DNA from 3 places in the Stappia sp. ICDLI1TA098 genome. Region 3 is predicted to be linked to each of the others. Evidence: riboswitches for the same ligand, from Rfam matches in the RefSeq annotation. Region 3 holds a riboswitch; each other region holds the start of a gene.
The links. Region 3 has a riboswitch for cobalamin ahead of ACSLUQ_RS08510 (DUF1636 family protein). Riboswitches for the same ligand answer to the same signal wherever they lie in the genome.
Positions count from the first base shown of each region.

Region 1: another riboswitch for cobalamin. It lies ahead of ACSLUQ_RS07070 ((2Fe-2S) ferredoxin domain-containing protein); the one in region 3 lies ahead of ACSLUQ_RS08510 (DUF1636 family protein).
Region 2: another riboswitch for cobalamin. It lies ahead of ACSLUQ_RS19650 (ribonucleoside-diphosphate reductase subunit alpha); the one in region 3 lies ahead of ACSLUQ_RS08510 (DUF1636 family protein).

Region 1 covers NZ_JBTZBT010000001.1:1,563,799-1,571,355, reverse strand. The annotation lists gene ACSLUQ_RS07080 (ABC transporter permease) at 1-296, opposite strand, end outside; gene ACSLUQ_RS07075 (ABC transporter substrate-binding protein) at 310-1,800, opposite strand; gene ACSLUQ_RS07070 ((2Fe-2S) ferredoxin domain-containing protein) at 1,802-2,635, opposite strand; cobalamin riboswitch at 2,742-2,953, opposite strand; partial or broken gene ACSLUQ_RS07065 (GTP-binding protein) at 3,004-3,354, opposite strand; gene ACSLUQ_RS07060 (ZinT family metal-binding protein) at 3,401-4,057, opposite strand; gene aztC (zinc ABC transporter substrate-binding protein AztC) at 5,299-6,234, opposite strand; gene aztB (zinc ABC transporter permease AztB) at 6,252-7,121, opposite strand; gene aztA (zinc ABC transporter ATP-binding protein AztA) at 7,127-7,557, opposite strand, start outside.
Region 2 covers NZ_JBTZBT010000005.1:72,578-80,134, reverse strand. The annotation lists gene ACSLUQ_RS19670 (ABC transporter ATP-binding protein) at 1-613, shown strand, start outside; gene ACSLUQ_RS19665 (carbohydrate ABC transporter permease) at 610-1,512, shown strand; gene ACSLUQ_RS19660 (carbohydrate ABC transporter permease) at 1,509-2,336, shown strand; gene ACSLUQ_RS19655 (ABC transporter substrate-binding protein) at 2,404-3,654, shown strand; cobalamin riboswitch at 3,809-4,029, shown strand; gene ACSLUQ_RS19650 (ribonucleoside-diphosphate reductase subunit alpha) at 4,144-7,008, shown strand; gene ACSLUQ_RS19645 (ribonucleotide-diphosphate reductase subunit beta) at 7,045-7,557, shown strand, end outside.
Region 3 covers NZ_JBTZBT010000001.1:1,864,905-1,872,461, forward strand. The annotation lists gene ACSLUQ_RS08490 (ATP-binding cassette domain-containing protein) at 1-308, opposite strand, end outside; gene znuA (zinc ABC transporter substrate-binding protein ZnuA) at 593-1,612, shown strand; gene ACSLUQ_RS08500 (DUF4198 domain-containing protein) at 1,808-2,533, shown strand; gene ACSLUQ_RS08505 (GTP-binding protein) at 2,609-3,832, shown strand; cobalamin riboswitch at 3,885-4,096, shown strand; gene ACSLUQ_RS08510 (DUF1636 family protein) at 4,217-4,699, shown strand; gene ACSLUQ_RS08515 (ABC transporter ATP-binding protein) at 4,696-5,523, shown strand; gene ACSLUQ_RS08520 (ABC transporter substrate-binding protein) at 5,587-6,534, shown strand; gene ACSLUQ_RS08525 (FecCD family ABC transporter permease) at 6,538-7,524, shown strand; gene ACSLUQ_RS08530 (Lrp/AsnC family transcriptional regulator) at 7,552-7,557, opposite strand, start outside.

The sequences.
Region 1 (7,557 bases), 300 kb from region 3:
AGGGGTAGGCGTTGCATGAACTCGCCAAAGATGGCCTCCCCCGTGCGGAACGAGCGTCCCCAGTCGCCGGCGACGAATCCCGACAACCAGCTGAAATAGCGCTGCGCCAGCGGCTGATCGAGACCCCATTCGGCACGCATCGCTGCGACCGTCGCAGGATCGGCGGGCAGGTTCCACGCACGGATGGCGATCTCGACAGGGTCGGCCGGCATCAGCGCGACAACGAGGAAGGCCAGCGCGGAGACCGCCAGCAAGCTGGCGGCCGCACGCAGGCCCAATCTCAGCGTATGCTCCAACACGCTAGTTCTTTCAGCGCACCTCGCCCATCTTCGGTCGGATCACGTGATAGTCTGAACCCCACGGCTCGTAATTCGCGAGGCGTTGCGAGAGGCCGACATGCCAGCTCGGCGACACGAGGAATGTTACCGGAGCATCCTTGAAGAGCTGCTCCTGCGCCTCCAGGGCAATCTCCATGCGCTCTTCCGACGTTCCGACCTTGGAAAATTTGGCAATGATCGCGTCGAACGCGTCGCTCTTGTAGCGCGCATGATTGAGCGGGCCATCGCTCTTCAGCATGGAGTTAAAGAAATAGGCAGGGTCCCCGGCGGGCGCAGTATGCTGTGCCCAGAGCGCAATGTCGAAAGCGCCGTCGGCAGCATATTCGCCGATATTCTCAACCACCCTGGTGTCGGAAGCAATGCCGACGCGGGCGAGGGCCGCCTTCACCACCGGCATCATGGTGACCAGGTCTGGCCGCTGCGGATAGGTGACGATCAGTATGGAGAGTTTCTGGCCATCCTTTTCGCGGACGCCGTCACTACCGGGCTCCCAACCGGCTTCGTCCAAAAGCGCCTTCGCCTTGTCGAGGTCCGTGTTGCGGGGCTCCTTCGCTGCAAAAGGGAAATATGGTGCAAAAGCGCCTGTGGCTGGAGTGCCGGCGTTGATCGCCGCGACGAGTTCCTGGCGGTCGATGGCGAGATCGATCGCCTGCCTGACTTTCACGTCCGATACGGCTGGTCGCTCATTGTTGATGAAGCCGAAATACTGGTAGCCCACCGGGAAGGATTTGATTGCGACACCCGGATTGGCTTTCAACCGTGAGAGGCCTTCAGCCGGCAAGCCAAAGGCAATATCGAGTTCGCCAGCCTCGAAGGCCAGTGCCATCGTCTGCGCATCGCCAAACCGGCGCAGATTGATCGGCGAACGGTCTTCCGCGCCGGGGAAACTGGTATTGGGCTTCAGTGCCAGGTTTTGGTCGACGTTGAACTCCTCGACCGCATAGGGGCCGGTGAACAGGAACGAGCCGTCCTCCTTTGTGGTGTAGGCCATAAGCGGCCATTCGGCGAAGAGTGCTGCAATCAACGGCACCGGCCTCTCCGTGGTCAGCGCAAGCGTGAGATCGTCCTGCGCCTCGAAACTGATCATGCCACCGGTGGATTTGGCCGCCGGCAGTTTTGAGAAGGTGTGATCGAACCCCTTTTTCAGGGCGGCCGCCGTGACAGGTGAGCCATCGGAGAAGAAGCGGCCGGGCGCAAGGCTAACGGTCCAGGTCAAGTCTCCGGTCCGCTCTGCCGTTGCAGCCAGTTCAGGCACCAGATTGCCGTCCTTGTCGACCATAAACAGCTTTTCGCCAATACCGTGGCTGACCAGCGCCCAGCTTGATGACCCTTTGGTCGGATCAAGAGCAGCTGTGATGAACGTTGCGCCGGCCTGGATTGCTTCTTGTGCTATTGCCGGCACAGTGAAAACGCACGTGGAAACGGCCAACGCGGCAAGCGTGGCTCGGGTGATGTGTCTCATGTCAGTCCTCTGTTGAATCTGGCTGAATCTTGCTGCGCAGGCGCTGCTTGCGTCCGGTCGGTTGATAGGCGAAGTCGTCGACGATGCGTCCTCCGAGCAGATGTTCCTCGACGATACGGTCGATCGCAGTCTCGGTAACACCGCCGTAATAGGTACACTCGGGAAACACTTGGACCACTGGTGCAAGTGCGCAGGGGCCCAAGCACGTCGATTTTGCGGTCATCGTGCCGCAGCCGGTCACACGCAGTTTGCGGCGCTGTTGCACGTTGCGCAGATGTGCCCAGATTGCATCCGCGCCGGCGGCGTTGCAGGCTCCGCCCTCGCAGACGAGGACGCGGTGCTTCTGCGCTGGCACCAACGATGCCTCAGGCTTTGCGCCGTCGGGAACAATGACGGGGGCGATTGCAGCATCTGCGATCATGGCGGAAAGCAACGCTTCGAAGTGCATACTCTGGGCGATATCGCGGGTGACCCGTATCGGTGGCCAGCCGTCAGGAGTTTCTGCCTGCCAACGCTTCAGCGAGCGTGTCATCCAGTTCATGAAGCTCGGTTCCATCGGAAGCACCAGCGGAACGACCAGAATGGACGCAAATCCGCGCCCGCGCAGGTTCAGAAGCGCATCGCGCAGCGATGGTTGTCCTTGCTCGGAAAAACATGAGATGGCCTGTGCCACATTGGGAAGACGTGCGGCTATGGACGCAAGTCGCTGCATCTCGGCATGAGGCGCGGCAGCGAATGCAGACTTTGCGACCAGCAGGACAGCCTCGCCGAGAACGGCAGGCCCGTTTCCTTCGTTGTGCCGGTTTGCATCCGTTGACGTTGAAGTCTGCTCCAATCAAAAATCCCCGCTGCCATGCAGACGGGGACCTGGAGACGTGGCGCGAGTTCAGTTCATGCAGACCGAACACAGCGTACGCGCTCCCATGGCAATCCCCGACCACGGAACTCTATGTTGTCAGGCAGGTCTCCTGGCTCGCGGGTCGTTGCTGCTTTGCGTGTCTTCCCGGCTCAAATGCCAGTGACATTGACGGCAAAGCGGCTCGCCGCTCACAGTTGCGGGTCAGCTCCGGCATTCCTCGAAAGGTCACCGGATTCCCTCTTAGCTCCCTGTCGGAAATTCCGACAGGGAGAACCTTGACGGCGCGACAGTCTCGAATTGTGTTTCACTTGTCAATCTCGCTTGAAATGTTCTTTCGGATCGGCTTAGGAAGCAACGGCATTGCGTTCCCAAGCCGGGAGCGGATCGGCTAGATCACGCCTGCGGCCGGGCATGAAGTCTGTTTCCGGAACGAGGCCAGCGTCCAGCTCGGCGCGGACTTTCCGCTCATCCATCGGATCACAACCGATGAAGACGATCTCCTGGCGCCGATCGCCCCACACGGGATCGAGATAGGGCCTCATGGCTGCCTTCCATTCCGGATAATCCGGCCATTGATGCTTGCGGACAGATGCCCACCACAGGCCATGCTTTTCTGTGCGGATGAGCGCTCCGGTCTGACTGATTTCACCGACATAATCCGGGCGGGTCGCCAGCCAGAAGAACCTCTTGGCGCGCCCGGCTGGAAGCCGGGCGCGAGGTTGTTGGAAGAAGCGTCCCCAATCAGTGCGCGATCATCTCGTGAACGATCTCGTCGGCCTTGAGCGAGGACGGATAGTAGGTCGGCCAGTTTGTCAGCTCCTCCAGCAGGGCCGCACGGTCGTCGCCCCAGTAGAGGTGATAGTGGTCGGTGACCTCGGGCGCGATCCTGTGATCGCTGAACTGGATGAACGCAGGTGCGGCCTCGTCGCCTTTCGTCTTCTTGAAGATGAAGCGGACGCCGCGGTTGCCCTTCTTGTAGGTGAGGATCTCGTAGCCGTCATAGGCGTAGTGGCCCTCGACCGGCTGGCCGTCACGATAGAAGGTGACGATGTCGCCCTTGATCGTGATCCGCTCGACGTCGGTCTTGTAACCGACATCGTAATAGGCCTTCCATTCGTCGGCGGTCTTGTCTCCGCTTTCGGCCTTGTGCGTCCAGACAGGATCGAGCGTCCCGTCCTTCAGGTGCGGATAGACCGACTGCCAATCGCCCGCGTAGTCCGAGAGGGGGCGATCCTTGATCTGGCTGTCCTCGAAATAGCCTTTGTAGACCTTCTCGTCACCGTGATCGTGTGCGTGCTCCTTGCCATGATTGTGTCCGTCACCATGACTGTGGTCGTGGCTTTTCTCGCCCTCATGGTTCTTGCCGCTCCCGCCTGCAACAGTGATGTTGTATGGCATGCCCTCGACCTCGATGGTTCCGGATTCCTGCAGGGTGTCCTTCGCAATCCGTCGAACCAGTCCGGCCTTCGGATCGCTCATGACGATCTCGTCGCCAGCCATGGCCAGCCGCGGGCGCGGGTCGTTCCAGTGGCCGTCCATCGAGTAGGACTCGGTCACCTTTTCGCTCTTGGCCACCGCGCCGTCGAGGATGTCCAGTTGATGCAGCGTGCCGTCTTCGGTGAGCACATAGCCAAAGCGGGCATTGGCCGGATCGAGCGCGAAGTCGATACGTCGGAACGGAAGCTTTATGTAGCGGAAGTGTGGTTCGTCGGCGGGGTCAACCACCACAAGGCCATTGGCACCGTAGTTCCCTAGGAAGACCTGCATGCTCTTGGCACCGAGCAGTGTTCCGGTCTTCTGGCCGGCCGGCAGGTCGTTTGAATATTTCAGCATCTTGAAGGTCGGTGCATCGCTTCCGGCAGTGACCGTCAGCACGCCTTCATCACATCCAGCCGCGAGGAAGGCACCGGAAAACGCCTCGCCATGAATTCCGGAGCAGGTGGCAACCTCGCCGACCGGCGTTCCGTCTTCCTTGACCGTCTGCATGCCAACCCGCTTAGGCAAGGCGTCGCCTTCAACCGGCACGTCGGAAGCGACCGTCGTGACCCAGTGCTTGCCGATCGGTGCAGCAAAGCCGTGATGTGCACGGGCTTGCGGCAAGCGAGTGGACTCGACCTCGCCGTGCGAGAGTTCGTGAGCGTCGACAATCTCGTTGTACCCGCCGCGGTCGAAATTGATCACCACCTTGCCGTCGTGGTCGATGATGTGGAACGGGCGCGGACCTGTCAGGGTTGCTTCGGCCGCCTTGGGGTCCTCAATGTCGATGTCTGAATGATCGCCGTGCGCGTGCAGCGAGATGCCGCTGTCGATGAAGTTCACGACGTCGTGGTCGGACTGGACCGCTACAATGGCTGCGCCTTCGTCAACGCTGTAGAGCTTGACCTGGCCGGTGGTCTCGAACGACCAGCGCTTGTCTGGTTCGCCGAGATCGAATGCCGTAATCTTGCCCTCGACATGGTCGCCGACGAAAACACGGTAGAGCGTGATGTCTTCATCCGCCAAAGCTACGGGACCGGCGAGGCCCACGGAAAGGGCAAGGGCAGATGCCCCCAGGATAAACCGTCTCATTCATCTCTCCTTTTGTATGATATGATATTACATTACATGAGAGGGCGGATTTGACCCCACCTCATGGAAGTTCAGCCGCCCTTGATGGCGGTGGCGAGTGTCCGAACGTTGTGACGCATCATGTCAAGATAACTGGCTGCCGGGCCATCCGGCGGCGACAGCGCGTCGGAATAGAGCGTTCCTCCGAGCGTCAGTCCGGCTTCGGACGCGATCTGCTCCACCAGTCGCGCATCGGCGATGTTCTCGGCAAAGACGGCAGACGCGCGCTTCTCCCTGATCTCGCGGATGAGCGAGGCAACATCCGCGGCCGATGCCTCTGACTCGGTCGAGACACCTTGCGGAGCGAGGAAGAGAACATCGTAGTCGCGCTCGAAGTAGCGGAAGGCATTGTGCGCGACCACCGCGACGCGGCGGTCCTCCGGAATGTCCGCGATCGTCTTCCGGATGTCCCGGTCAAGGTCGGCCAGCTGCGCCTCGTAGGACCGGGCGTTCGCACGATAGGTGTCGCAGCCTTCCGCATCCGCCTTGCAGAATTCGGCCACGATGTTGCGCACATACATCCGGGCGTTGGCCACGGACTGCCATGCGTGCGGGTCGTTCGGGGTGGCATGGAACACGGCCTCACCGTTGATATAGTGATAGTGTCCCCCGTTCGGGTCGTTCAGGATGTCGGCTCCGTCGGTCAGAACCGCCACCGTGGCGGTCGTGCCGCTCGCTTCGACCAACCTCTCCATGAAGCCCTCGAGAAGAAGTCCGTTGGTCAGGATCACGTCGGCGCGCGCCAGCGCCATCGCGTCGGCGGGCTTGGGTGCGTAGACGTGGGCATCGCTGTTCGCGCCGACCAGCGTCCGCAATTCGATCCTGTCGCCGCCGACGGTCCTGGCGAAGTCTCCGATGATCGAAAAGGTGGCGACGACGCCAAGTTTCCCGTCTTCGGCTGAGGCCGATGGCGCGAGTGAAACCGAGGCGAGGCCAATTGCCCAGATGAGGGTTTTGAAACAGTTCAAATGAAGGCTCCCGGTTGTCAGGCGGTTCGATGGGCGGTGCGGGGAAGGCGCGACAGCAGCACGCCGCGTGGGGCCAGCAGCACCGACGCGAAATAGACGGCTCCGGCGGACAGGATGATCGCGGGCCCCGAGGGCAAGGAGGCGTGATAGGACAGCAGGAGGCCGGATGCGGAGGCCAGAAGTCCGATGCCGATCGCCACCAGACACATCGCCGCGACACGGTTGACCCAGAACCGCGCGGCCGCGGCTGGCAGGATCATGAGGCCAACCGAGAGCAGCGTGCCCAGGGCCTGGAACCCGGCCACGAGGTTCACAACGACCAGTCCGAGAAACACGAAATGCACCGGGGGCCCGAGCTTCGAGACAGACCGCAGGAACATCGGATCGAGGCATTCCGCGACCAGGGCGCGCCAGAACACCAACAGCGCGACCAGTGTCAGGCTCGAAGACAGCGCGATCAGAAGCAGCGCGTCATTGTTCAGGGCAAGCACCGTGCCGAACAGCACATGCATGAGATCGACGCTCGAGCCGCGCAGTGAAACCATCAGGACACCGAACGACAGGGAAATCAGGTAGAAGGCTGCCATCGACGCATCCTCCTTCTGGATCGTCAGTCGCGCGACCGCGCCGGCCGACAGAGCCACGACCATGCCTGCGATCAGTCCGCCGACTGTCATCGGCACGATCTGCAGGCCGTAGAGGAGGAAACCGGCTGCCGCGCCAGGCAGGATGGCGTGCGCCATCGCATCGCCCGTCAGGCTCATGCGCCTCAGCATCAGGAACACACCCACCGGGCATGCGCTGAGCGAAAGCATGACAGCGCCAAGCAGCGCGCGTCGCATGAACACGAACTCGGTGAAAGGGGCGAAGAGCCAGTCGACAGGCATGGCGCTCATGCCGCACCCCGCCGCCCGTCACGGAGATCGTGGTTGCGGCCCGGTGCACACCACGGCGCATCCTCGTCCCAAGCTTCATGGAACTGGCGAGCGCGAAGAAGGTTTTCGGTGGACAGGGCGTCGCACGCGCCTCCCCAGGCCACGGGGCGGCGGGCGAGCAGAATGGCCTCGGGAAAGTGCTGCCTCACAAGGTCAAGGTCGTGGACAACGACCATCACGGTGCGTTTCTCACCGTGCCAGCGCTTGATGAGTTTGATCAGGTCGGTGACCGTCCTGGCATCAATGGCGTTGAACGGCTCGTCGAGCAGGATGAGGTTCGCATCCTGCACCAGGACCCGTGCGAACAACGCGCGCTGCAATTGCCCGCCGGACAGGGTGTCGATCGGCCGATTGCCAAAACCTCCCAGTCCCACGGCGGAGAGCGCCT
Region 2 (7,557 bases), on a different contig from region 3:
GCAGCGCGTGGCCCTCGGTCGGGCGCTGGTGCGCGATCCCGTTCTCTTCCTGCTCGACGAGCCGCTGTCGAATCTCGACGCCCGCCTTCGCGTCAAGATGCGGACGGAACTCGTCGCCCTGCACAAGCGCACGGGACGACCCTTCGTCTATGTCACCCACGACCAGTCCGAGGCGATGGCAATGGCCGACCAGATCGTGGTGATGATCGCCGGCCAGGTCGCTCAGGCGGGCAGCCCTCGCGACCTCTACGACCGGCCGGCCTCGCGTGACGTCGCCGCCTTCATCGGCACCAACGCGATCAACCTCTTCGAGCCGGGAACGGCTCCGGCGGGGCTGCATCCGGCGGCCGGCGAAATGCTGGTCGGCCTGCGCCCCGAACATCTCTCGCCCCTGGCGGACGGGAGGATAGAGGCGCGGCTCGAGACGGCCGAGTATCTCGGTTCCGAGATCGTCCTCGGGCTGCGGGCGGAAAGCGGAGCCGAGCTTCGCGCGCTGGCGCCCGGCGATTACGAGATCCCAGTTCCTGGAGCCACCGTACGGCTCGGGTTCGACGACAAGCGCGTGCATCTCTTCGATGCCGCCTCCGGCAAACGGCGCGAGGCAGGACAATGAGCCGCCTTTCCATCGCCCGACGCGAGGCGCTCACCGATCTGTGGCTTGCCGGGCCTGCGACGCTTGCGATGGTGGTGTTCATCTTCGTGCCGGTCGCCATCGTCGCATTTCTGTCCTTCTCCGACTATCAGTTCGGCGCGCCCAGCCTGAACTGGGTCGGCCTGGAGAACTACGCGAAGCTCTTCGGCTCGACGCTCGGGCGCCGCGCCATCACCAACACGCTGATCTATGTGGCCATCGTCATTCCGGCCTCGGTCGGGCTTGGCCTGCTCGTCGCTCTCGGGCTGCACCGGATGACCGGCTGGGCGCCCGGCCTCGCCCATGCGCTGCGGGCCATCTACTTCCTGCCCGTGGCGGCAACGCTCGTTGCCATGTCGGTCGCCTGGCAGATGGTTCTTCACCCCTCGCTCGGCGTCGTCAACCACGCCATCGTCGCGCTTGGCGGCGAGCCGCAGAACTGGCTCAGCGACCGCGGCCTGGTGCTCTACACGCTGGCCACGATCGGCATCTGGCAGACCGTCGGCTACAACATGGTTCTGTTCCTGGCCGGGCTCGTCGCCATTCCGCCGGAGCTCTATGACGCAGCCGAAGTCGACGGCGCGGGCGGCGGCTGGTCGCGCTTCTGGACGGTGACGTGGCCCATGCTCGGCCCGACCACGCTCTTCGTCCTGGTTGTCACCGCGACCAATGCGTTCCGGGTCTTCGAGACTGTCGCGACCCTGACCAAGGGCGGTCCGGCATTTGCATCCGACACCCTCGTCTATGCGCTCTACCGGGAAGGCTTCGTCTACTTCAAGGCAGGCTATGCGAGCTCGATCACCATGGTCTTTTTCGCCTTCCTGCTGATCCTGACCTTCGTCCAGCTCCGGGTCGTCGAAAAGAAGGTGCACTACAGATGATCCGAAAGCTCACAGGCCATGCCGTCTCGACACTGCTTCTGCTTCTCGGCGCTGCTGCGATCCTGCTTCCCTTCGCCTGGATGCTGCTGCTGTCGATCAAGCCCCGGGACGAAATCTTTACCGCCGAGCTGCAACTCCTGCCGTCGCGCATCGAATGGCAGAACTTCTGGGTCGCGCTGACGAGCACCGACGTGCCGCTGTTCCTGTGGAACGGGCTGGTCGTGGTGTCCGGCATCCTGATCTTCCAGGTCCTTTTCGCCGTGCCTTGCGCCTATGCGCTCGCCCAGCGCCACTTCAAGGCGCGCGGCCTCGTCTTCGCGCTGGTTCTGGCCGCACTGCTGGTGCCGTTCCACGTCACCGCGATCCCAATCTTCCTGGGTTTCGCGCAGGCTGGCATCCTCAACTCCTACTGGGCGCTGATCCTGCCGTTCGTCCCCACAGCCTTCGGCATCTTCCTGTTTCGCCAGGCCTTCTCGCAGCTTCCGGTGGAGCTCTTCGAGGCCGCCCGGGTCGACGGGCTGAGCGAGACCGCCATCGTCTGGCGCATCGCCTTCCCGCTTGTCATGCCGGCGGCCACCGCCTTTGCGATCTTCTCCGTCACCGCGCACTGGAACGACCTGTTCTGGCCGCTGATCGCCACGACCGATCCGCATCTCGCCACTCCGCCGCGCGGCATTCTCTACTTCCGGGACGAGGAATCCGGTGACGACGTCGGCCCGCTGATGGCAGCGGCCGTGATCATCACCGCTCCGCTGGTCATCGCCTTTCTGGTGGCGCAGCGGAAGTTCACCCAGGGCCTCGCGGCAAGCGGGCTCAAGGGCTGAAACGCGGGAACCACGAAAGACGCGGGAAAAACCGCGCGTGCAGAAACGTCAACAAGGAGTGTCAAGCATGAGACGTGCCCTATTCGCCGCCGCCTTCGCGCTCACCGCCACCGCCGCGACCGCGCAGGAAACCGAAATCCGCGTGCACTATGCGATTCCGACCATCTGGGCGGACACGCAGAAGGTGCTCGCCGATGCCTTCATGGCCAAGCATCCCGACATCAAGGTCACCCTCGACGGCGCCGCCGAGGGCTATCCGGAAGGCGTCCAGCGCCTGCTGCGCGAGGCTGTCGCCGGCACCGCGCCGGACGTCGCCTATGTCGGCCTCAACCGCTGGCGCATCCTGCAGGAGCGCGGCCTGACGCAGCCGCTGGAGGGTTTCCTCGGCGAGGATCCCGCAAAGGCCGGCTACACGCCCGCCCTGCTCTCGCTCGGCAGCTTCAAGGGCCAGCAGCACGCGCTTGCAACGTCCGCCTCGACGCTGGTGATGTACGTCAACCCCAAGCTGGTCGAGCAAGCCGGCGGCTCGATGGACGATTTCCCCACCACGTATGACGGGGTGATCGAGCTCGCCGCCAAGATCAACGCGCTTGGCGACAACATCGACGGCGTATGGATCGACCGCCACGACTGGCGCTACCAGTCGCTGCTCGGCGCCTATGGCGGGCGCCCGATGAACGAGGACGAGACCGACATCACCCTCGACAGCGAAGCCGGCATCGAGGCTGCGCGCCTCTACCAGCGCTTCGCCAAGGAAGGCGGCATGAAGTCCTACGCCGACAGCGACGCCCGCCAGGCGCTGCCGGCCGGTACGCTTGGCATCATGTTCGAGAGCTCCTCGCTGCAGACGCGCTTCGAGCAGGGCGCCGGAGATGCCTTCACGCTCGCGGTGAAGCCGCTGCCGATCGCCACCGAGGACAAGGAGAAGGTCTACTTCCCCACCGGCGGCTCCGGCATCGTCATGCTGACCAAGGATGCGGCCAAGCAGAAGGCCGCCTGGGAGTACATCTCCTTCGTGACCGGCCCCGAAGGCCAGAAGATCATCGTGGAATCGACCGGCTATGCCCCGGCCAACTCCATCGTGATCGAGGACAAGGCCTATCTCGGCTCGTTCTATGAAAAGAACCCGAACGCGCTTGTCGCCCACACCCAGATCGCGAACTACGCCGGCCCCTGGTACGCCTATCCGGGCACCGAGGGCGTCGCCGTGACCGACCTTATCTCGGCCGCGCTGGTCGAGGTCACCGAAGGTGCCGACCCCGAGGCGACGATCAAGGAGCTTGCCGAAACGCTGCGCGTCCAGCTCGGCATGAAGTGAGGCCGGGGTCTCCCTGACCCGGCATCACGGGGCCACGGTCGCGCAAGCGGCCGTGGCCTTTTCTTATGGCAACGCTTCGTCACGCCAGGCTCCCACCGAGAAAATCTCTTGGATGGTCGAACACAATCAATTGACGGAAGATCCGGCTTCAACCACCATATCTTGTAGTCATGGTCTCTCGATTCTCAGGATCGAGAGCTAAGAGGGAATTCGGTGCGCCGTCCTGAATCGGGACGGCAAGGCCGAAGCTGCCCCCGCAACTGTAAGCGACGAGCCAACGTCCCTATCGCGTCACTGGAACCTGAGGGTTTCGGGAAGGCCGGACGGAAGCTGTGACCCGCGAGCCAGGAGACCTGCCGTGACACCAACGTATCGTCCCTGGGCGGGGTGTCCCGGTGGATCGCATGGATCAATCGTCGCTGCATCACGCGGCGGCCTCCTCCTGCATCCGCTCGGCCTTTGCCCCCAATAAATTGGGGTTTGAAGCCGATGTCTCTGACCATCGCAACCGAACGTCCGGATCTCCGGGCTCAATCCGTTCCGGCCGCCGATCCCGGCTGCCGGGTGATCCGCCGCAACGGCACCGTGACGCCCTTCGACGCCTCCAAGATCACGCTGGCGCTGTCGAAGGCCTTCCTCGCCATCGAGGGCAGCGGCTCCGCGGCCTCGCACCGCGTGCACGACATCGTCGAGGGACTGACGGAGCAGGTCGTCGCCGGCCTGACGCGCGGTGGCGAGGCCGGTCGCACCTTCCACATCGAGGACGTCCAGGACCAGGTGGAACTGGCGCTGATGCGTGGCGGTCACCACAAGGTCGCCCGCGCCTATGTTCTCTACCGCGAGGAGCGCGCGCGGGAACGCGAGCGCGAGCGCGCCGCGACGGCTCCGGCCATGACCACGCCGCCCGCCCTGCGCATGACTTCGGCGGACGGAACCCTTGTCGCCCTTGACGACGCCCGGCTCGAAACCGTCATCCGCGAAGCGACCGGCGGACTCGCCGACGTGTCGAGCGAGACGGTCCTCGCCGAAACGCGACGCAATCTCTATGACGGCATCAGCGCCGACGAGCTGGCACTGGCACCGATCCTCGCCGCGCGCACGCTGATCGAGCGTGAGCCGAACTACGCCAAGGTCTCCGCCCGCCTGCTCAACGACAAGCTGCGCCGCGAGGCGTTGTCGTTCCTTGCCGGACGCCCTGACCAGGCGACGCAGGCGGAGATGGCGGAACGCTACGGCGCCTATTTCACCGCCTATGTGCGACGCGGCATCGAGGAGGAACTTCTCGATCCGGAGCTCGCCCGCTTCGATCTCGCCACTCTTGCCGCCGCACTCGCGCCCGAGCGCGACATGCAATTCGACTACCTCGGCCTGCAGACGCTTTACGACCGCTATTTCCTGCATGCGCGCGGCACCCGCATCGAACTGCCGCAGGCATTCTTCATGCGCGTCGCCATGGGGCTCGCCGTGCACGAGATAGACCGGGAAGCCCGCGCCATCGAGTTCTACCGGCTTCTTTCCTCCTTCGACTTCATGACCTCGACGCCGACACTCTTCAACTCCGGCACCCGCCACCCGCAGCTCTCGTCCTGCTTCCTGACCACCGTCTCGGACGATCTCGACGGCATCTTCAAGGCGATCCGGGACAATGCGCTGCTCGCCAAATACTCCGGCGGACTTGGCAACGACTGGACGCAGGTGCGCGGGCTCGGCGCTCATATCAAGGGCACCAACGGCGAGAGCCAGGGTGTCGTTCCCTTCCTGAAGGTCGCCAACGACACAGCCATCGCCGTCAATCAGGGCGGCAAGCGCAAGGGCGCGGTCTGCGCGTATCTCGAGACCTGGCACATCGACATCGAGGAATTCCTCGACCTTCGCAAGAACACCGGCGACGACCGCCGGCGCACCCACGACATGAACACCGCCAACTGGGTGCCGGACCTGTTCATGGAGCGTGTCGAGGCCGACGCGGCCTGGACATTGTTCTCGCCCGACGAGACGCCGGAGCTTCACGATCTCTACGGCCCTGCCTTCAAGACCGCCTACGAGGCCCATGAGGCGCGCGCAGCGCGCGGCGAGATCAAGGTGTTCAGGCAGGTGCGGGCCGTCGACCTGTGGCGGCGGATGCTGACCATGCTGTTCGAGACGGGGCACCCCTGGATCACGTTCAAGGATCCCTGCAACATCCGTTCTCCGCAGGGACACGTCGGCGTCGTGCATTCCTCCAACCTCTGCACGGAGATCACGCTGAACACGGCGGAGGACGAGGTCGCCGTCTGCAATCTCGGCTCGGTCAACCTTGCCGCCCATGTCACCGCGGACGGTCTCGACCACGACCGGCTGGCGCGCACGGTCGCCACCGCGATGCGGATGCTCGACAATGTCATCGACATCAATTTCTACACGATCCCGGAGGCCCGGCGCTCCAACCTGCGCCACCGCCCGGTCGGCCTCGGCATCATGGGCTTCCAGGACGCGCTCCAGGCCCAGCACATCGCCTATGCCTCGCCGGAGGCCGTCGACTTCGCCGACCGGAGCATGGAGGCCGTGAGCTTCCACGCGATCTCGGCCTCGGTGGCGCTTGCCGCCGAGCGCGGTCGTTATGCAAGCTTCGAAGGCTCGCTGTGGTCGAAGGGCATCCTGCCCGTCGACAGCCTCGATCTCTTGGCGGAGGCGCGCGACGGGTTCGTGCCCGACCGCACCTCCCGGCTCGACTGGGACTCCCTGCGTGAGCGCGTCAGGCGCGTCGGCATGCGCAATTCCAACTGCATGGCGATCGCGCCGACGGCAACGATCTCCAACATCTGCGGCGTCTCCCAGTCGATCGAGCCGGCCTATCAGAACCTCTTCGTCAAATCGAACATGTCCGGCGACTTCACCGTGGTGAACGCGGCACTGGTTCGCGACCTCAAGGCACGCGGTCTGTGGGACGAGGTCATGGTCTCGGACCTGAAGTACTACGACGGCAGCGTCGGCAGGATCGACCGTATCCCCGATGATCTCAAGGCTCTCTACGCAACGGCCTTCGAAGTCGAGGCATCATGGCTGATCGAGGCCGCCGCGCGTCGACAGAAGTGGATCGACCAGGCGCAGTCGCTCAATCTCTATGTCGCCAATCCGTCGGGCCGAAAGCTCGACGAGACCTATCGGCTCGCATGGCAGCGCGGGCTGAAGACCACCTATTACCTGCGTTCCAGCTCCGCGACTCACGTCGAGAAGTCGACCCTCAAGGGCACGGACGGCAAGCTCAACGCCGTCTCCGCCGGCGGCCCGGCGTCCGCCCCGCTTGACCCCGTCCCGGCAACACAGGTGCAGGCCTGCGCCATCGACGATCCCGACTGCGAAGCCTGCCAGTAAGCGGCCCTCAAGACACACCGGACAACGGAGACAGACATGCTCGACTGGTCAGACAACGGCACGGCGGCCGCGCCCGCCGCCCCGTCCTCGCCGCTTCCCGCAGCGGATGCCACAGGTCTTGGCGCCATCGATCGCGGGGCCGCCCGCGTCACGGTGGACGAAAAGCGCATGATCAACGCGCGCGCCGACGTGAACCAGCTTCTGCCGCTCAAGTACCGATGGGCCTGGGAGAAATATCTCTCCGGCTGCAACAATCACTGGATGCCCACCGAGGTTTCCATGCAGGCCGATATCGCCTTGTGGAAGTCGCGCGACGGCCTCACGGAGGACGAGCGGCGGATGGTGAAGCGCAACCTTGGCTTCTTCGCCGCATCGGAGAGCCTTGTCGCCAACAACATCGTGCTGGCGATCTACCGCCACCTCACCAACCCGGAGTGCCGGCAGTACCTGCTGCGCCAGGCTTTCGAGGAGGCGGTGCACACCCATACGTTCCAGTACATCGTGGAGAGCCTCGGCCTCGACGAAGGCGAGCTGTTCAACATGTACCGG
Region 3 (7,557 bases):
GGTCCCGTCAGACGCATGAACCGCTCGACATCGAGCGGCAGCGTCCAGTCGATGGAGACCTTCTGCGGCACATAGCCGACCCGAAGACCGGCCATGCGTTCGGAGCGCCCCTCGCTCGGTGGCAGGAGCCCCAGCGCCATGCGCGCCGTGGTCGACTTGCCCGAGCCGTTCGGCCCGATCAGCGTGACGATCTCACCACGTCTGACGGCAAGATCGACGCCGCGCACAAGCCAGCGGTTGCCGGCACGAACGCCCGCGCCGGCCAGAGAAACCAGCGCCGGAGCTTCGCCCGATCCGTTTTCCGCCATTTCATGTCCCGCAATCACAAGGCCCGGCACACTTGCCGGAGCATCTGTCGAAAAAACCTGTTGCCCGAGCTTATCGCACACGTTATACCGTAACGCAACAATGTGATATTATAACATCCCTCACCAGGAGCCCGGCAGCGGGAGAAGCCCGGGCGGAGCCGCCCCTCCCGACGCCGGATCCGCCCGCCGCTTCCGGCGAGCCTCCCCGCCACCCGGCCGCTTGCCGGCCGGTTCTAGCCAAGACGCGCAGTCGCCGCGCCTGGAACCAAACACAGGACTGCCTCATGAAAACACCGCCCCGCCTGCTTCGCACGTCCCTGCTCTCCGCCGCCCTGCTCATGTCGACCAGCACGCTCGCCATTTCCGCCGACCTTTCGGTGGTGGCGTCGATCAAGCCCGTACATTCGCTGGTGGCATCGGTCATGCAAGGGGTCGCCGAGCCGACGCTGCTTCTCGAGGGCGCCAGTTCGCCGCACACCGCCACGCTCAAGCCGTCCCAGGCCACCTCTCTCGAGAAGGCGGACGTGATCTTCTGGATCGGCCACGATCTCGAGGCCTTCCTGGAAAAGCCGATCGAGACCGTCGGCGCGCGCGCCCGCTCCGTCGAGCTTGGAGAGGTCGAGGGCGTTGTCGAACTCCCCCCGCGCGAGGGAGGAGCCTTCGAGGCCCATGACCACGGCGAGCATGATCACGGCGAGGAAGGCCACGCCCACGATCATGGCGACGGCCATGACCACAAGCACGAGGCCGCGCACGACCATTCCCATGAGCACGGCCACGGGGAGGTCGACCCGCATGTCTGGCTCGATCCGGAGAACGCCAAGGCGATGGCCCGCGCCATCTCGGCGACGCTGTCGCAGGCCGATCCCGACAACGCCGATGCCTATGCGGCCAACCTTGCCCGCCTCGAGGGACGGCTCGATACGGAAAAGGCCGAGATCGCCAACATCGTCGCCCCCATCCGGGACAAGGGCTATGTGGTCTTTCATGACGCCTACCAGTACTTCGAAAAGCGTTTCGACCTCCACGCCGCCGGCTCCATCACCGTGAGCCCCGAGGTCATGCCCGGGGCGGACCGGGTGAAGCAGATCCGCGCCAAGATCTCCGATCTCGGCGCCACCTGCGTCTTCGCCGAACCGCAGTTCGAGCCGAAGCTGGTTTCCGTCGTCATCGAGGGCACGAAGGCGCGCAGCGGCGTGCTGGATCCGCTCGGTGCGGACATTCCCGCCGGTCCCGATCAGTACCCCGAGCTGCTGAAGGCGCTTGCCACCTCGCTCGCCGACTGCCTTTCGGCGAACGACTGACCTGACCACGCCGGTGCGCAACGCCCACTGCTTGCGCGCCGGCATTCTCCCCGCACCGTCGCAGCGACGCCGCCTGGCGTTGCGCGACCTTGCCCGCCGAACCCGTCTCCGTCTCGCTGCCGGCTCCCGGTGGCGTGTTGTGGCGTGGGTTTTCATCACCCAAATATGTTATGTTATCACATAAAGGACGCATTCATGCGACTGCTTCGCACCTCAACCGCCGCCGCGCTTTTCCTGGCCTCGCTTGCCTCGGCCTCAGCCCATGGCATCTGGATCGCCCAGCGCCACGGCGATCAGGCCATCGTCTACGGTCACGGTGCCTCGGACGAGGCCTATGACCCGGCAAAGCTCACGAGCCTTGCCGCAGCCACCGGCGACGGCAAGGCGGTGGCGCCGGATGTTCGCAAGGCCAAGGATCATGTCACCTTCAGCCTGCCGGACAGCGCCGTCTACGTCAGCGCGACGATGGACAACGGCTATTGGACCGAGCGCCAGGATGGCAGCTGGGTAAACAAGGCGAAGGACGAAGTCACCGACGCCCGGACTGCCGGCCGCAACTTCAAGCACGCGGTCTCGCTTGTCGGCGAGCCGGGCGGTGCTCCCCGCCCGCAGGGTCTGCCGCTGGAGATCGTGCCGCTAGCCGACCCTCTTCATCTGCATGCCGGCGACACGCTCGAGATCAAGGTTCTTGCCGACGGCGTTCCGGTCGCAGACGTGCCCGTCACCGCCGAATACACGACCGACAGCGAGGCGAGCCCGGTGCGCACCGATGCCGAGGGCAAGGCGCGTATCACCGTGCGCAACTCAGGCCTGAACGTCATCGCCGCCTCCTACAAGGCCCCGACCGACGACCCGGCCAAGGCCGACACCATCAATCACTTCACCACCTTCTCCTTCACCCTCTCCCGTCACAGCCACTGACGGATGACGCAAACGCGGGGGCGCCGAGTTTTCGGCGTCCCCGCAGAACAGCCCATCAGACACAGCGAGCCAGCCATGCCTCCCCGTCCGCACCCGAAAGGGAAGCTTCCCGTTACGGTTCTCTCCGGCTTTCTCGGCGCTGGAAAGACCACGCTCCTGAACCGCGTCCTCTCCAATCGGGAAGGTTTACGCGTCGCCGTCATCGTCAACGACATGAGCGAGGTCAACGTCGATGCCAGCCTGATCCGCGAAGGTGGAGCAAACCTGTCCCGCGTGGAAGAGAAACTGGTCGAGATGACCAACGGCTGCATCTGCTGCACGCTTCGCGAGGACCTTCTCAAGGAAGTGTTCCGGCTTGCCGGCGAAGATCGCTTCGACCATCTGCTGATCGAGGCGAGCGGCATTTCAGAACCCCTGCCCGTCGCCGCGACCTTCTCCTTCCGCGACGAGGATGATGTCAGCCTCGAGGACGTGGCTCAGATCGATTCCATGGTCACCGTGGTCGACGCAGCGAGCCTGCTGAAGGACTACGGCTCGACCGACTTCCTGACAGACAGGGGCGAATCCCTGGGCGAGGAGGACGAGCGCACGCTGGTCGACCTGCTCGTCGACCAGATCGAGTTTGCCGATACGATCGTCCTCAACAAGGTCTCCTCGGCCAGCCCTGACGACCTCGCCGCCGCGCGCAAGATCGTGCGCGCGCTCAACGCCGACGCCCACGTCATCGAGACCGATTTCGCCGAAGTCGCCGCCGGGGACATTCTCGGCACCGGCCGTTTCGACTTCGAGCGGGCGCAGACGCATCCGCTCTGGTTCAAGGAGATGAACGGCTATGCCGACCACATCCCCGAAACCGAGGAATACGGCGTTCGCTCGTTCGTCTACCGGGCGCGCCGCCCCTTTGACCCGACACGCTTCAAGCGGTTCATCGACACCACCTGGCCCGGCGTCATCCGCGCCAAGGGATTCTTCTGGCTGGCGACGCGCCCGCGTTTCGTCGGTGAGATCAGCCAGGCCGGCAGCATCGTGCGAACCGAGAAGCGCGGGCTTTGGTGGAGCGCCGTACCGACCTCCTACTGGCCGGAACACCCGGAGTGGCGCGAGGCGATGCGACCTCTCTTCGACCCGGTCTGGGGCGACCGACGCCAGGAGATCGTCTTCATCGGCGTCAGCGACATGGACGAAGCCCGACTTCGCGCCGATCTCGACGCCTGCCTGGTGGAGGCGACCGCCTTCAAGCCGGAGCGTTGGACAGGCCTTGCCGACCCCTTTCCCCTTTGGAACGCCGGCGGAGACTAGCGGTATGCGGCGAGAGGGCGACGAAAGCCGGTTGCAGCACCCCGGCCGATCTGCCAGTTTCAGCTGCGATGGTTGCCCGACGAGAATCTCCGAGGGCATGAAAAGGGAACACGGTGAGGCGTACCCAGCAGGGACCGAAACCGTGGCTGCCCCCGCAACTGTGAGCGGAAAGCCGACCCCGGTTTGCCACTGCCCTGACGGGCGGGAAGGTGGGGAAGGCGATGACCCGCGAGCCAGGAGACCTGCCATCGTGGATTCACCAGTGACCGGACGGGGTGTTCCGGGAGGGCGACATGGCAATTCCGATAGCGCGCACGCCGAAGGTGCGCCATCAGACCGCCTGCGTTCTTCTCCTGCCCCGTCTTTCCGACCGGCAGGATGTAGATGGCGCACGACCTGATCCCTTGCGAAACGCGAGCTGACGACACGGCCCCGTCCGCCATGGCCGGCGCGGTCGTCATCGTTTGCACCACCTGCCGGGCACGCACCGTCGACGAGGACGGCAGCACCCGTTACGGCGAGCGTGTCGGCCCGGCAGTGAGCGAGCGCCTGTGCACTGCCTTGCGCGACCAGGGACTGGCACCATCCGTGGCCGTGACTGGTGCGGCCTGCATGGCCGGCTGCGGCCGCCCCTGCGCCATTGCCATCCAGGCGCCGGGCAAGGCGGGCTATCTCTTCGGCAGCATCGAGACAGACGAGGAAATCTCGGCGATTGCCACTTTCGCCGGACAATACCTCGAGTTGGCGGACGGATGGTGTTCCTCGCTCCAGCGCCCGGAAGCTCTGAAGGGCAAGACCCTGGCCCGCCTGCCCGCGCCCGTCGTCGCCTTCCCGCTTTCCATGGCAAACGCGGAGATCGTTGAATGACACACGAGAGCGGCCTGGAAACCACCCTGGAACTCATCGGCGTCGGCTATTCGACCGCACGCGGGCAACGGCTCGTCGAGGATGTCTCCTTCCATGTCCATGCAGGCGAGATCCTGGTGATCGCCGGCCCGAACGGAGCCGGCAAGAGCACGCTGGTGCGCATGATCGCGGGTCTTGCACCTGCCGGCGACGGCGAGATCCTGCTGGGCAAGCGTTCGCTTGCGCGTGTGCCGATCCACGAGCGCGCCCGCGCCATCGCCTACGTCGGGCAGAGCGAGGAGCCGGATGGACGCCTCTCCGTCGCCGACTACGTGGCGCTCGGCCGCCTGCCCCATCGCCGGGCACTCGACGCCCGCGCCCATCAGGCAGCCCTCGGCGAAGCTCTAGCCGTGGCGGGCCTGACGGGGTTGTCGCGGCGAACCATGGGGAGCCTCTCCGGCGGCGAACGGCAGCGGGCCAAGATCGCCCGCGCCGTGTGCCAGGAGCCAAGGCTTCTGGTTCTCGACGAGCCGACCAATCATCTTGACCCGCGGGCCCGCGGGGACCTGCTCAGCCTGGTCACCCGCCTTGGCATCACGGTCATCGCCGTGCTGCACGATCTCACGCTGATCGAGGATTTCGCCAGCCACGTCGCGCTGATCGACGAAGGCCGGCTGACGGCCTACGGACACCCGCGAGACGTCCTCTCAAGCGCTCGGGTGCGTGCGACCTTCGAGGTCGACATGCACCGCCTTCCGCACCCCTCCGAAGACCGCATGCTGTGCGCCCTCGACATCCCGATCCGCCGGACGACGCCTGAAGCGGTGCCCGCGCTCGCGGACTGATCCCTCTCCGGCGCGGCCGCAACCTTCCCATCACATCGCCTGCCTTCACCGAAAGGGCCTTTCATGATCCGTCTCACCGCCGCGCTTGCCGCGCTCCTGCTTGCCGGCACCGCCCATGCCGCACCTGTCACCGTCGACAACTGCGGCCAGCCACTGACCTTCGAGACCACGCCCGAGCGCATGGTGACGCAGGACATCAACATTTCCGAAATGGCCTTCGCACTGGATCTTCAGGATCACATGGTCGGCGTCAGCGGCATCAGCGGCTGGTACAAGACGACGCCCGAGTTCGAAGCCAGACGCGGCGAGCTACCGGAGATCGCGCCGAAGTATCCCTCGCTGGAAAACATCGTCGCCTCCGGCGCAGACGTCTTCTTCGGCGGCTGGTACTACGGCATGAAGCCCGGCGGCGACGTAACGCCGGAGACGCTCGCCGACCAGGGCGTCAAGACGCTGATCCTCACCGAAAGCTGCATCCACGTCGACAAGAGCCGCCCCGCCGCCTCGCTCGATCTGCTTTATGGCGACATCCTGCGGCTCGGCGAGATCTTCGACCGCCAGGACAAGGCGCAGGCGCTGGTGGAGGGCTGGAAGGCGCGCGTCGCCGCCGTGCAGGCCGCTGTGGCCGGGCGCGCGCCAGTGACGGTGTTCCTCTACGATTCCGGTGAGGACAAACCTTTCACCGCCGGTCGGTTCGCCATGCCGACGGCGATGATCTCCGCGGCCGGCGGCAGCAATGTCACCGGCGACATGGAGACGAGCTGGGGCACCACCTCCTGGGAGGCGGTGGCCGCCGCAGATCCGGACTTCATCATCCTGCTCGACTATCAGGACAGCGGCGGAGCCGAAAAGCTCATGGCCTTCCTGCGCGCCCACCCGGTAATGAGCCACCTCAAGGCGGTCGAGGACAACCGCACCCTCGCCTTGCGCTATGAGGAACTGACGCCCGGTCCCGCCAATATCGACGGCGTGGAAAAAATCGCCCGCGCGCTTTATCCGGACGCTTTCTGAGCCATGCGCATGCTCGTACTCGCGGCCGCCGGGGTGCTGGCGGTCGCGGTTCTCGTCATTGCCGCGATCGTGGTCGGGTCGACGCCGCTTCCCCTGTCGACGGTCATCGGCGCGCTCTCCGGCGGACCGGAAGCCGCCACGCCACTGGGGCGGATCGTCACCGACCTGCGCCTGCCGCGCGCGATCCTCGCCCTGCTCACCGGCGCGGGCCTCGGTGTTGTCGGCTGCCTGCTTCAAACAACGACGCGCAACGATCTCGCCGACCCGTTCCTCTTCGGCCTCTCATCCGGTGCCGCCGCTGGCGCGGTGTTCGTCATCACCGTGACCGGCGACCTGCTGGGCATCTGGACGCTGCCCGCCGCAGCCTTCACCGGCGGCATGGCCGCCTCCGCGGTGGTTCTGGCGCTCAACGCCAGACTCGGCGACCGGGGGCCGGCACAACTGGTGCTGGCCGGTCTCGCGGTGTCCTTCCTGTTCATGGCGCTGACCAACTACCTCGTCTTCGCCGGCGACCAGCGCGCCGCCCATTCGGTTCTGTTCTGGTCGCTCGGCGGGCTCGGCCTCGCGCGCTGGGAAATCCTTCCCGTCGCCGCCGTCGGCCTTGCCGCCGTTCTCGCCTTTGCCACGATCAACCACCGTCGTCTCGACGCGATTCTCGCCGGCGAGGACACCGCCCGCACGCTGGGCGTCGATGTCGGCAGGCTGCGCACCACAACCTTCCTGGTCTGCGCCTTCGGCACCGCCGCCTTCGTTTCTCTGACCGGCGTGATCGGCTTCGTCGGCCTGATGGTTCCGCATATGGCACGCGCGCTCGCCGGGCCGCTGCACGGCGGCCTGATCATGCTCGCCGCCCTGATCGGCGCGGCACTTCTGCTGGCCAGCGACATTGCCGCGCGTACACTGCTCGCACCGCAGGAACTGCCCGTCGGCATCGTCACAACGGCGCTCGGCGCAATCTTCGTGCTCGCGCTGGTCGGACGGCGAAACTGACCATGGCGCCTGAGGCCCGAACGGGCCTCAGGC